Regions from separate parts of the Exiguobacterium sp. KKT215 genome, predicted to be linked through region 2. Evidence: predicted binding sites of a transcription regulator. Region 2 holds the regulator's gene; the other holds the start of a gene.

Region 1 (7,306 bases), 560 kb from region 2:
TCATCGACCAACACGCGGCTCAGGAACGGATCAAATACGAATTGTTTTATGAGCAACTCGGGAATCCAGACAAAGAGTATCAATTGTTGCTGCTCCCGCTCACACTCGAGTTCACGCAAGAAGAGACGCTCGCGATTGAAGAAGTCGCTCCGCTCTTGAAAGAAGCGGGGCTCGATTTGGAGCCGTTCGGTGGCAACACGTTCCTCATCCGAGAGATTCCGACGTGGTACCCGCAGCATGATTTGGAAGGGACGGTCCGCGATTTGATTGAGATGGCGATTCGGGACCGCTCTGTCAATCTCGCCAAATATCGGGAAGACGCGTCAATCTTGATGGCGTGCAAGCGGTCGATTAAAGCGAACCATCCATTGAACCATGAGATGATGCGGCAATTGCTGCATGACCTCAATCAGACGACGTCCCCGTATACGTGTCCGCACGGGCGACCGATCTTGGTGAAATGGAGTACGTACGAACTTGAGAAGTTGTTCAAACGGGTTATGTGACACGCTTGTAATCTTTTTTTAACCGGCTGTAACGTTTATGTCCGGGTGCCTATGGGAACAATATACACATGTCACTCAACGCATCGAGGTTGAGAGGTGGCTTTTTCACTGCCTCACCCTCAAGATGTAGACATGATCGATAAACCAGTAGGGGGAATAGATTATGGCAGACACGCTTAAAGTAACGAAACGAGAATTACGACCACGTTCGGTCCGCGCAAACTTGCGTAAAGAAGGTAAAGTACTAGGTGTCGTCTACGGCTATAAAGTCGAGAGCACACCAGTAGCATTCGAGGAGATGGCACTTCGCAAAATTCTCCGCGACCACGGTGACAACGCGCTAATCGAGTTGAACATCGACGGCAAGAAAGTAAACACGCTCGTTCACGGGACTGAAGTTGACCCGTTCACAAACGAATACAAGCACGTCGAGTTCATGGCCGTGAAGATGGACGAAGCGACGGAAGTCGAAGCGGACGTCACACTCGTCGGTGACGCGAAAGGTGTCAAAGAAGGCGGCTTCTTGGCGCAAACGCTCTATAAAGTTACAGTATCGGCGACACCGGCTAACATTCCGGAACGCATTGAACTCGATGTTTCTGAACTCGGTATCGGTGACTCGGTCACGGTAGCTGACATTCCAGAGAACAAAGACTATGACATCGTCTCGGATGGCGAGCTTCAAATCGCATCTGTGAACGAGCCGGTCTCTCTTGAAGAGCTCGAGGCAGACACTGACACAACGACAGAAAGTGAAGCCGAAGCAACTGAAGAAGAGTCGGCTGAGGCATCATCTGAAGAGTCTGAAGAGAAGTCTGCAGACAAAGAATAAGCTGTATCGAACGACCCTTTGCGAAGGGTCGTTTTTTTCGTCACAAATCCGACAAATGTAAACGATTACGATGTGAAAAATATGTCAACACGGTCCAAGGTCGATTGCAATTTATTGGATTCGGGCTTATATTGTTAATGATTTCACATGTTCGTTCTTATTATATGGGTTCATTTAAACAGAAAGAAGGGTTTGTGACATGGCATCAATGGAAATCCATGCACTCGAATCATTACGAAAAAAAGCTCAGGCATCTTCGCAAATGATTCATTATCGGCCAATGGAATACTTTTTACGGGCAATGCTCGCGGGGATCTTTATCGGATTCGCTTCAATCTTCACACTTAAAGTTGTCAACGGGATGTACTTGATCGATTCGCCGTTCACGACACTCATCGGTGGGTTCTCATTCGGGATCGCGCTTGTCATGATCATCTACGGCGGAGCCGAACTGTTCACGGGGAACACAATGTATTTCACGACCTCGACGTTACGCGGCTATACGACGCTCAGTGACACGATGCTCGTCTGGTTACTTTGTTTCGTCGGGAACGCGCTCGGTGGCGTCTTGTTCGCCTTGTTGCTCGCCCCGACCGGCGTCATCCAAGAACTCGGGATGGACAACTGGCTGTTCGCGGTCGTCGAGAGCAAGATGCATCATACGACGGTCGAGATTTTCTTCCGTGCCATCTTCTGTAACTGGATGGTCTGTCTCGCGATTTTCTTACCAAAACAGATGAAAAATGAGTTCGCTCAAATCTTCTCGATGATTTTCCTCGTCGCCGTCTTCTTCGCGTCAGGATTTGATCACGTCATCGCCAACTTCGTCTTGTTTGCGCTCACGCTCGTCGTCCCACACCCTGAGGCGATTAGCTTTGCCGGCGCCATCCACAACTTGATTCCGGCCACGTTCGGTAACATCATCGGCGGCGCCTTGTTCATGGGTGCGATTTATACGTGGTTGAACGCGAAAGGCTTGCGCGAAGCCCAAGAGTCAGAGGAAAAAGAAGAAGTTGAGTTAAAAATCGTGAAACCGGCAAAAGAATTATAAGTTGGATCACTTGAAAGAACGGTCGAGTCCATATGCGGGCTCGGCTGTTTTTGCGTTTATATCACAACCAACGCTCACAATTTAGACTCCACATCTCTATGCTCAAACATGACATAATCTATATATGGAATTGAAAAGAGTTATGAACTCGATTCATATCAATATATAGTGAGGTGATGCGGAGTGAACATGCTCCAGCTTTATGAAGATGTCTGTGTTCTCCCAGATCAAGATCTCGTACAAGAGAACGCCAACGTCGACGGGAAATCACCACTTGGCAAACTGGCACGATTATCCTCGGAAGTATCGAAACAGCTGTCGACAACGTACTTATTGTCAGAGCGGACACGTCAGGCCGTCGCAGACAACTTTTTGTACATCCATGACGCCGACTATTACGTGACGGGATCGACGACGTGTTGTCAAATCCCGCTCGGCGAGTTGCTGACGAACGGATTTCATACCGGACACGGGACGATTCGACCGCCCCAGGACATCCGTTCGGCGATGGCACTCGCTTCGATCATTCTTCAAGCGAACCAGAATATGCAACACGGGGGTCAAGCGTTCCCGATGTTTGATGTCGATTTAGCGCCATACGTCGAAAAGACGTATGAACGTCAACTCGAGCGGCTCAAGAAACTTCCGGTCGAATGGTCGACCGAGCAACTTCTCGAAGTCGCTGAGACCGAGACAATCACAGCGACGTATCAAGCGTGTGAGGCGTTCATCCATAACGCCAATTCGATGCATTCGCGAGGAGGCGGCCAAGTGCCATTCGTCTCCATCAACTATGGGACTGACACGAGCCGTTGGGGCCGGATTTTCATCCGCGAGTTGTTGCGTGCGACCGAGCGAGGGCTCGGCAACGGGGAGACGCCGATTTTCCCGATTCAAATCTTTAAAGTAAAAGAGGGTGTCAACTTTCATGAAACCGACCCGAACGTCGACTTGTTCCGACTCGCCTGTCGCGTGACGGGCAAGCGTCTATTCCCGAACTTCTCGTTCGTCGATGCCCCGTTCAACTTGCAATATTATGATGGGAGCCATGACTCAGAAGTCGCTTATATGGGGTGTCGGACACGAGTGATGGGGAATCGTCACGGCGCCGAGACGTCGATTGGACGAGGCAATTTATCGTTCTCGACCTTGAACTTGGTCAAGATGGCGCTCGTCGCTTCGGACATCCATACATTTTATGAGACGCTCGACGCCTACGTCGACGTCGCCATCGATCAATTGCTCGAACGGTACGACTATCAAGCGAAGCGTCATGCCGACGAATTCCGCTTCCTTTACGCTCAACACGTCTGGAGGGGCGGCGAGAGACTCCAACCGGAAGAAGAGCTACGGGATGTACTGAAGCAAGGGACGTTGTCCGTCGGTTTCATCGGTCTCGCCGAAGCGCTACGCGTGCTCACAGGCGGCACGCATGCCGATTCACGGGAAGCGGAACGTCTCGGACTCGATATCGTCACTCATTTACGTGATCGGATGAGACAGGCGGCAGAGCAGCACGATTTAAACTTTTCGCTCTTGGCCACCCCGGCCGAAGGATTGTCTGGGAAGTTCGTATTGAAGGATCAGCAGGCGTTCGGGATGATTGAGGGTGTTACCGACCGCGCCTTTTATACGAACTCGTTTCATGTGCCGGTGTACCAGTCAGTGTCGATTCGTGACAAGATTCGGTTGGAGGCACCGTACCATGCGCTCTGTGACGCGGGTCATATCACTTATGTCGAAGTCGACGGGTCGCTCGCCCATAACCCGGAAGCGGTCGAAGCGATCGTCCGGCTCATGCGAACCGAAAACGTCGGCTACGGATCGATTAATCATCCCGTCGACCGGTGCGGTAACTGCGGCCTCGAGGGAACGATCGATGCCGCGTGCCCGACGTGTGGCGAGGAAGAGCAGATTGAACGGATTCGTCGCATCACCGGCTATCTGGTCGGCACGATGGACCGATGGAATTCGGCGAAACGAGAAGAAGAAAGAGCGAGGGTGAAGCATCATGCGCGTCCTATCCGTACTTGACGAATCGGTTGTCGACGGTCCAGGCATTCGCACGGTCATCTTTACGGCGGGATGCCCTCATCGCTGTCTTGGATGTCACAATCCGGAATCATGGAACCCGCGAGGTGGGGAAGACGTACCAGTCGAGGACCTGCTCACCCGAATCGAACAATCCGGGTGGGACGGTGTCACCGTTTCGGGCGGAGAGCCGTTCCTGCAACCGGAAGCACTGGCCCGGCTCGTCGACGGGTGCAAGGCGCTTCAGAAAAACGTGTGGGTGTATACAGGCTATACATTCGAACAGTTACAAGGTATGGACGATGAGTACGTCACAAGTGTGCTCGATCGTGCCGATGTCCTTGTCGACGGTCGTTTCGAACAGCCGCTCATGGACCGGTCGCTCCGATTTCGGGGGTCGAGCAATCAGCGAATTATTTTCTTGAACAAAGCGTAATCGGGACCGTCGCGTCCCGATTTTTTGTATACTAGCAAAAAAGGGGGAATTTTGATGAAATGGTGTAGTTTTCAAGTTGAAGGAGAACAAAGGGTCGGTGTCGTGGCAGGGGAGTTTGTCTATGACGTCAGTGACCAATTACATACGACTTCATTGTTAGAGGTCATCGCGCGAGAGTTTGAACCGGATGTCGATTTGGACGTCGCACCTCGGACCGCATTGACCGACGTCACGCTCGTCGCGCCATACCGACCACTCAAAAACGTGATCTGTATCGGCAAGAACTATGAAGAGCATGTGAAAGAGATGGATACGGCGGGAGCCGGCAAACTCGTCATCTTCACGAAAGCACCGACTTCGGTCGTTGGACCAGGGGCTGTCGTCGAACGTCATCCTGAACTGACCGACCAACTCGATTACGAAGGCGAGCTCGCCGTCATTATCGGGAAATCAGGACGGGACATCGACGACGTCGACGCCCATATTTTCGGATATACGATTCTGAACGATATCACGGCCCGGGACGTTCAAAAACAGCACGTCCAATTTTTCCGCGGTAAATCCTTCGACACGTTCTGTCCGCTCGGACCGTATATCGTCACACCGGATGAGCTCTCGTTTCCACTTGCGATTCAAACGGTCGTGAACGGTGAGACACGCCAAAACGGGTCGACAGCAGACATGATTCGTCCAATTGAAGAGTTGATTCGGACGTTGTCGAAAGGGATGACGCTAGAAGCTGGTGACATCATCGCCACCGGTACGCCGGCGGGGGTCGGCCATGGGATGAAACCGCCCGTCTATCTCCAATCCGGGGACACAATCGAAGTGAGCATCACGGGACTCGGGACGTTAAAAAACGTTATCGTCTGACCCAATTGACGCAAATTGTGAAGAATCTTGTAATCGATGTCTCATTTCCGCACAACGATGACTATGCCTCTTATACTAAGGGTAGAACAAAAGAGGAAACATCATATAGGAGATGATTACACATGGAACGCAACGATCGTCCAACAGAATCAAATGAACCAAATCGCCGCGAGGATTGGCTCGACACCGAGCTTGGCTCGTCCGAACAACGACAAGAGCCGTCGCGCGCAACACAACCGGCCCGACCTTCATTCGTCGGTCGGATGTTCCCTGGGTTTGTCGGTGGGGTAATCGGTGCTGTCTTGACTGGGGCCATCGCCTTCCCGTTCATCGATCAAGTCCCAACGAACGTGTCTGATACGAACGTGACGTCGGAAGGGTCACCGGTCCAGACGACATCGACGACGGCGGACAGCTCGGTCACCGATGCGGTCGCGACCGCACAACCTGCCGTCGTGACGGTAAACAATTTCGCTTCGAACGGATTATCGAATGAATCGGTCGAAGCTGGTGTCGGCTCGGGTGTCATCTATAAGAAAGACGGTGACTCGGCTTACATCGTCACGAACCATCACGTCGTCAACGGTGCTGACCGTTTGACTGTGACATTCAATGACGGATCGACAGCGGACGCCAAGTTGATGGGCAGTGACGCCACGTACGACTTGGCGGTGCTCGAAGTCGATGCGGACAAAGTCTCATCCGTCATCACGATCGGGAAGTCGAGTGAACTGAAGCCTGGACAGACTGTCATAGCGATCGGCAATCCGCTTGGCCAGTTTGAGAACTCGGTGACGCGCGGGGTCGTCTCGTCGACGTCCCGTCTCGTGCCGGTCGATACGGATGAGAACGGACAAGCCGATTTCAATGCCGAGGTCATCCAGACGGATGCTGCCATCAACCCGGGTAACTCCGGTGGTGCCTTGATTAACGAATCGGGCCAATTGATCGGAATCAACTCGATGAAAATTGCGACCGATTCGGTGGAAGGGGTCGGCTTCTCGATTCCAGTCGATATCGCTTTGCCGCTCATCAATCAAATCGAGCAGACGGGCGAAGTGAATCATCCGTCGCTTGGTGTGTCGCTCCGAGACGTGTCTGAGTTCCCACCAGGGTACTTGACCGAGCAAATCAACTTGCCGGAGTCGGTGACAGCCGGTACAATCGTCGTGGAAGTGCAAGCGAACAGCTCGGCCGCACGGGCCGGACTTGAAGCGCGCGACGTCATCGTGAAAATCAATGATCAAGCCGTCTCGTCGTTCATCGACCTTCGGAGTGAATTGATTCGCGATACGGACGGAACGGTCACAATCGAATACGTTCGTGACGGCAAGACCGAGACGGTCGATGTCGAGATTCAAAATGCGAATGGGGATGCATTGTAAAGATGGGCACGTAGCCCATCTTTTTTGTTATGCTTAGAAAAAAGGAGGGGATTCCATTGATTCGCACACTATACGGGGTTTTATTTTTAGGAGCCGGCATCATGCACTTCGTTCAAGAACGGGCGTTCATGTCGATCATTCCGAAATCATGGCCGTTCAAACGGTTCATGGTTCAGGCGAGCGGGGTCATCG
Region 2 (7,306 bases):
GAGCGTGCCGCACATGGAGAGATGACGGGTATTCTCGGTGTCTCGAACGAACCGCTCGTCTCCATCGACTTCAACGGGGATGAACGTTCATCGATTATCGATGCCGATTCGACGATGGTGCTCGGGGGCAATCACGTCAAAGTACTCGCTTGGTACGATAACGAATGGGGCTATTCGTGCCGTGTCGTCGACTTGTTGGACATGGTCGCGAGCTACTTACAAATCGGACAACAAGAAACCCACGTCTGAAAAAATATATTTACACAAAAATATTTTTAAAGAATTGAAACAAATGTCTTGTATCGACGTCCCAAACGCGATACACTCTAACTCGTGAACTTCAATTGGTCTGACAAACGCAACTTAAAGGGTTAGGACCTCTTAGGACTAACTTGCCCCCGTGGTTGTGGGCGATTCAGGCACAAAGTGAGTGATCATCAACTACTTTGAGACCATTGATGTAAAGGGGGATCCACTAATATGGATACTATGGGACGTCACATTATTACAGAACTTTGGGAGTGCAATCCCGACAAATTGAACGATATCGACTACATCGAGCGCTTGTTCGTCGATGCAGCACTTCGTTCGGGCGCTGAAGTCCGCGAAGTCGCTTTCCACAAATTTGCGCCACACGGTGTAAGTGGAGTCGTTATCATCTCAGAATCACACTTAACGATTCACAGTTTCCCAGAGCATGGCTACGCATCAGTCGATGTGTTCACATGTGGGGACCGAATCGATCCGGCCACAGCTTCGCAGTACATCGCGGAAGGCTTGGAAGCAAAAGTTCGTGAGGATGTGAAACTTGATCGCGGAATGGGACCGATTCGTGTTCCGGAAGCACAAGTTGCAATCAGCAAATAATCAGATTGACCTTTTGAGGCTGGCCGAATTTCGGTCAGCCCTTTTAATTGTTTTGTTAACCGCTTAATTTTGATATGCTTAACCTATATAAATAAGGTGTCGAGGTGGATAATGGGATTATTGGATAAGTTTCAAACACATGTCCAGACGGACGATTCGCATAAAAATGAGGCGCTGCGCACACGTTATGTGGCGGCTTCGCCGACCGCCGTGCTCACGTGGCTCCGCGATCGGATTCAAACAGAAGGACAAACGGTTCGCCGTGTCGATCCAGACCGGGGCGAAGTGGCGTTTAATGGCGATGGCTGGGATGCACTGGCGACAGTCATTCAAGTGGATGGCGGACGCACGGCTGTCGACTTCACGTTGAACCGTGACCAGATGCTCGGGCCGGACCTTGGTCAAATCGTTACCACATACTATGAGGCGCTGCAAGTGAAGTTCCCGCTCCGCGCCATCGGGAATCAATCTGTCGAACGATAAGGAGGGCTGAGCATGCGTTGTCCTAAATGCGATCATAATGGAACGAGAGTGCTCGACTCCCGACCAGTACAAGATTTCTATTCGATTCGTCGCCGTCGCGAATGCGAGGAGTGCGGCTATCGCTTCACCACGTTTGAAACGGTCGAACAGACCCCGCTCATCATCGTTAAAAAAGACGGGAATCGGGAAGAGTTCAGCCGGGAGAAAGTACTTCGCGGGATTATTCGGGCGTGTGAGAAACGACCGGTCACGCTAGAGCAACTCGAAGGCGTGGTCACGAAAGTCGAACAACAGTTACGCGCGCTCGGTCAGTCCGAGATTCCGAGTGAGCAAGTCGGTGAGCTCGTGATGAATGAATTGGCACGTGTCGATGAAGTGGCCTACGTCCGCTTCGCGTCCGTCTATCGCCAGTTCAAAGATATCTCTGTGTTCTTTAAAGAACTTGAAGATTTAATGAAGCAAGAAAAATCGACCAACTAGAGTGGCGGCCTGCTGGTCGCCTTTTTTCAGGGGAGACCTATCATGGAAAAAGAACGAATCTTGTACGGGACTGACGAACTGTTGATTATGAGCACTGGGCTCATCGATCGCGAGTCGTATCAGTCGTTGTACCACTTATATCAGCCGGTCATCGGTGTGAAGGCACTTGCGATGTATCAGACGCTTTGGAGCGAGCTGAAGCCCGGGAAGATGAAATCGAATTATATGTCGCACAGCGCGCTCTGTGAAATGCTCGATTACTCGATTAACGAGCTGACGGACTGTCTGTTCCGGCTCGAGGCGATCGGTCTCGTCCGGACGTATAAGACGAAAGATGAGCGTTTGACCCAGTACGTATATCAACTGCGTGTCCCGCTCGCACCCCATACGTTCTTGAACGACGGACTGTTGTCGAGTTTTCTCTTCTATAAAGTCGGGGAAGTTCGCTTTAAACAGTTACAAGGACGATTCACGATCGATCCATTGCCGGCCGGGATTATCGAGGTGACGAAAGACTTTAATGAAGTGTTCGACGTCAAAGGCGTCAATCATATGGCGTTCACCCAAAAGAACTACGAGAAACCTGACCGCGCAAAAATCGAGATCAACTATACGTTCGATATGGAAATCGTCAAAAAACTGACGAACTTCCCCGTCGGCTTCTTTACGAAGAAGCTCGATGAGACAATCACGAAGCTTGCCTACGTCTCACAAATCGATGAAGAGACGATGGCCGAGATGTTGAAGGAGTATTTCGTCCACGAGGCGTATCTACCACTCAGCGAGCAAGAGAAACGCGACGGCTGCCGCCAAATGGTGTTGCAGTTGAAGAAGAAACAAACGCGCCATCGGAAAGTGAAGTCGGACGAGACGGTAAAAGCAGAAATCGGTGATTTGCATGACGTGACGGTCATGGAAGAAGCGCATCCGCATCAATACGTGTCGACGTTACGGAAGACGCCACAACTGTCGAAGAGTGACGAGCAACTCATTATCGATCTCGTCGATACGCTCGGGCTCGCGCCAAGTGTCATCAATGCATTGTTCTATTACTGTATCGAAGTGAAGAAGCAGACGCGGCTCAGTGAGAACTATGTCATGCGGATCGCGACGAGTTGGAAGACGGCGGGCTATTTAAACGCCAAAGACGCGTTGGAACAAGAAGCGACACAAGATGCGCTCATCGAGAAGAAACAGCAGAAACGGGAGAACGTGCAACAGCGGACGACCGTCGGCTCGAGACGCAAAGACAAGACCGAGATGCCAAAATGGCTCGAAGACGAGGCGAAAGAGCAACGGACGTACGATCAAAAACGAAAACAAGAGCTCGAGGCATCGGTCCCAGACGACGCGGAACTCGTTAAGCTGTTGAATGAATTGAAAGAGAAAGGATGAGGGACATGGAACGCATCAATCAAACGCTCGCCCAAATGATGAACCGGAAAGAAGTGCGGGAAGCGTACGAATCGATTCGCCGGCGCACCCTCGAACATCCAGAAGTCGTCGCTTTTTTAAAGGCACATCCGGAGTTAGACGAGACGGCGGTCGAGGTCGGCTTTACGAAGCTCAGTGAATATGCGGAACAGATGGACGGTAAGAAGCTCATCGAGGAGCAAGCCGTCATCCCGGGCCATCAGCCAGTGCTCTATGTCGACCTCGGTCAAATCGCAATCCGTTATGAAGAGACGGTGAAGCATCGTCAAGCACGGCGCCAAAAAGAGATGGACCGGAAGTTCAAGAGCCTATTCTTGCCGGAAGAAGTGCGAGAGGCGAGCTTTGAATCGTTCGACTGGTCCGATGACGCCCGTAAAATCGCACTCCGTGAATCGATGCGGTTCGTCTCAGGCATGAAGACCCGCCAAAAAGTGAACGGTTTATACCTTCACGGTAGCTTCGGCGTCGGGAAGACGTACTTGCTCGCGGCGATCGCCAACGAACTGAAAGTGGCGGACATCGAGACGATCCTTGTCCACGCCCCGGGATTCGTCTCGGAAGCGAAACGGAAAATCCGGACCGACTCGTTCGATTCGTTTTTGACGTCATTCCAACACGTGCCGGTGCTATTGATTGATGACATCGGGGCCGAGGCGATCAGTCCGTGGGTACGGGATGAACTGTTCGGGATCATCTTGCAGTATCGCATGATGCATCGCTTGCCGACGCTTTACAGCTCGAACTTCAGCGGAGAAGAGCTCGAGACCCACTTCTCGATCGACGGTTCGCCACAGAACAAAATGAAGGCGCAGCGGCTCATGCAACGCATCTCGACGACGACGACGCAAATCGAGTTAAAAGGTGAGAATCGACGGCGGTAAAGGGATTGTATTTCTGGAACGAGTTGACTATACTAATAAGCATATAACCGATGCATTGAAGAGGACATGAGACGTCGTAACGGGTTTCAAAGCGAGGGAAGGCTGGTGAGAGCTTCCTAAACACGCCGATCGCCTTACTCCCTCAGAGCACCGTACGGGTCAATCGTGCGGCGATTCACACTCGTTATCGTGTGTTCGAGCCAAGCGGATCGCTTGGGAACGAGGGTGGTACCACGAGAATCAAAGCTCGTCCCTTTCATAGGGATGGGCTTTTTTTATTTTCTTTTAAATGTAGAGAGGGGAAGTTGACACATGATTCAATTGACATTTCCAGATGGGGCCGTCAAGGAGTTTGAGGCCGGCATCACAGCAGAAGAAGTAGCGGGTTCAATCAGTCCAGGACTTCGTAAAAAAGCAATCGCCGCCAAAATCGATGGTGAGATGATCGATTACCGTCGTCCGATTGAACACGACGGTAAAATCGAGCTCGTCATGCCCGACTCAGAAGACGGCATCGATTTGATGCGCCACTCGTCAGCCCACTTGATGGCCCAAGCCATCAAACGGTTGTACGGCGAAGAAGGTAGCATCTACCTCGGCATCGGACCGACAATCGAGAACGGGTTCTATTACGACATCGAGATGGATCGCCGCATCAACGAGGAAGACCTTCCAGAAATCGAGAAGATGATGAAACGAATCGTCGACGAGAACTTGGACATCACACGCGAAGTCGTCTCGCGCGACGAAGCGCTCGAGCGCTACAAACAGCTCGGGGACCCACTCAAAATCGAATTGATTGAAGATATCCCGGCGAGCGAGACGCTCACGATTTACCATCAAGGCGAATTCTTCGACTTGTGCCGCGGACCGCACGTCCCGTCGACATCGAAATTGAAAGTGTTCAAGTTGATGAGTGTGGCCGGTGCTTACTGGCGCGGCGACTCGGACAACAAAATGCTCCAGCGGATTTACGGAACGGCGTTCGCGACGAAAGAACAACTCGCGGAGCACCTGCGTCTATTGGAAGAAGCGAAAGAGCGCGATCACCGCAAGCTCGGGAAAGAACTCGATCTCTTCTTCGTGTCGCAAGAAGTCGGCCAAGGTTTGCCGATGTGGCTTCCGAAAGGTGCCTCGATTCGTCGTACGGTCGAACGTTATATCGTCGACAAAGAGCTCGAACTCGGGTATCAGCACGTCTACACACCGGTCCTCGGTTCGGTCGACCTGTATAAGACATCGGGGCACTGGGATCACTATCAAGACGATATGTTCCCGAAAATGGAGATGGACAACGAAGAACTCGTCCTTCGTCCGATGAACTGTCCGCACCACATGACGATCTATAAACATGAGCCGCGCTCATACCGCGAACTCCCGCTTCGTATCGCCGAGCTCGGCGGTATGCACCGTTACGAGATGTCAGGGGCGCTCACAGGCCTCCAACGCGTCCGTTACATGGTGTTAAACGACGGGCATACGTTCGTCACACCGGAGCAGATGAAACAAGAGTTCAAAGATATCGTCCATTTGATTCAAGAAGTGTACGCTGACTTTGGCATCAAGGATTATCGCTTCCGCTTGTCGTACCGTGACCCGGCCGATAAAGAGAAGTACTTCGACAACGATGCGATTTGGGAAACAGCCCAACGTCAATTGAAAGAGACGATGGATGAGCTCGGTCTCCCGTATTTCGAAGCGGAAGGCGAAGCGGCGTTCTACGGACCGAAGCTTGACGTCCAAGTCCGCACAGCGCTCGGCAAAGAAGAGACGTTGTCGACGGTCCAACTCGACTTCTTGCTCCCTGAGCGATTCGACTTGACGTACACAGGACCAGACGGCAAAGACCATCGCCCGATCGTCCTTCACCGTGGTGTCGTCTCGACGATGGAGCGTTTCGTCGCTTACTTGATCGAAGAGTATAAAGGAGCGTTCCCGACATGGCTCGCCCCGGTTCAAGTCAAATTGATTCCTGTCTCGCACGTTCACGACGAATATGTCTCAGAAGTGAAGGCAGAGCTCGTCAAGCGCGGTGTCCGTGTCGAAACGGACCTCCGTGACGAGAAGCTCGGCTATAAGATCCGAGAAGCACAGATGAAGAAAATCCCGATGACACTCGTCCTCGGTGATAAAGAGCGCGATGAGCGTGCGGTCAACATCCGCCGCTATGGACAGCAAGAACAAGTATCGGCCACACTCGATGCGTTCTTGGCATCCCTCACAGAAGAAATCGCGAACCGTTCACGTTAATCGGTCGACCATCCTTCGCCGGAAGGGTGGTCGTTTTTTCGGTCTCAAGACGGATGCGGAACGGATGATGGAAACGTAAGGTAGAAGAAAGGAGTGATTCATTTTGAATTATATGAAACCATTAGTGGCGTTGACGATCGGTTCGGTCGTCGCGACAAGCATGATTCCAAAAGTAAACGCAGAAGCCATCGTCGATGACACGATTGTCACACTCGGTGAATCATTATCAGCCAGCCAACGGGATTGGGTGCTCGAACGAGTTGAGGCACCGGCTGGAATTGAACCGATCATCACGACCGCGGCCGATGAAGATAAGTACTTAGGGGATGCCGTCCCACAAGCACAACGCGGCGGGGGTATGTATTCATCAGCCCGTATCAAACTGACTGACGGGACTGGACTCGATATCAAAACGGAAAACGTGACATGGGTCACCGAAGATATGTATGCGAACGCGCTCGTGACCGCCGGTGTCACCGATGCCGACATATACATCACATCTCCGATTCGTGTCACCGGGACGTCGGCCTTGACGGGCATCATGAAAGCGTACGATCAGACAGCGGAAGAGACAGGCATTCAATTGTCCGAAGAGCGGAAAGACTTGGCGCAGGAAGAACTGGCTGTCACGTCTGAAATCGGGAAGACAGTTGGTCAAGAAGATGTGGCCGGTCTCATGAACGAGATTAAAGCTGAGATTGCGAACAAGGCACCGGAGACGAACATCGAGATTCGCGATATCGTCATCCAAGTGTTGAATCAAAACAACGTCCAATTGTCTGATACGCAGTTGACGCAATTGACGACGCTGTTCGAGAACATGCAGCAAGCGAACCTGGACTGGGGAGCGATCAGCAACGGGCTACAAGGGGCCGGACAAGACGTCCAGGCGTTCCTCGAGACCGAGGAAG

What was found. Region 2 encodes NrdR, which represses ribonucleotide reductase genes. Its sites were predicted from a motif close to AACACNATATATNGTGTT; they were not measured.
Region 1: a site for NrdR is predicted at 2,545-2,562, ahead of ACZ2GZ_RS08460 (anaerobic ribonucleoside triphosphate reductase). Genes of this name have one in related genera too.

What each region holds. Positions count from the first base shown of each region.
Region 1 is NZ_CM145756.1:1,625,015-1,632,320, reverse strand. Features, by position in the region: gene mutL (DNA mismatch repair endonuclease MutL) at 1-506, shown strand, start outside; gene ACZ2GZ_RS08470 (50S ribosomal protein L25/general stress protein Ctc) at 670-1,338, shown strand; gene ACZ2GZ_RS08465 (formate/nitrite transporter family protein) at 1,547-2,389, shown strand; gene ACZ2GZ_RS08460 (anaerobic ribonucleoside triphosphate reductase) at 2,579-4,423, shown strand; gene nrdG (anaerobic ribonucleoside-triphosphate reductase activating protein) at 4,401-4,856, shown strand; gene ACZ2GZ_RS08450 (fumarylacetoacetate hydrolase family protein) at 4,911-5,729, shown strand; gene ACZ2GZ_RS08445 (S1C family serine protease) at 5,852-7,114, shown strand; gene ACZ2GZ_RS08440 (DoxX family protein) at 7,171-7,306, shown strand, end outside.
Region 2 is NZ_CM145756.1:1,068,162-1,075,467, forward strand. Features, by position in the region: gene ACZ2GZ_RS05555 (glyceraldehyde-3-phosphate dehydrogenase) at 1-249, shown strand, start outside; gene speD (adenosylmethionine decarboxylase) at 481-867, shown strand; gene ACZ2GZ_RS05565 (hypothetical protein) at 979-1,350, shown strand; gene nrdR (transcriptional regulator NrdR) at 1,363-1,830, shown strand; gene ACZ2GZ_RS05575 (DnaD domain protein) at 1,873-3,225, shown strand; gene dnaI (primosomal protein DnaI) at 3,231-4,145, shown strand; gene thrS (threonine--tRNA ligase) at 4,458-6,395, shown strand; gene ACZ2GZ_RS05590 (DUF1002 domain-containing protein) at 6,508-7,306, shown strand, end outside.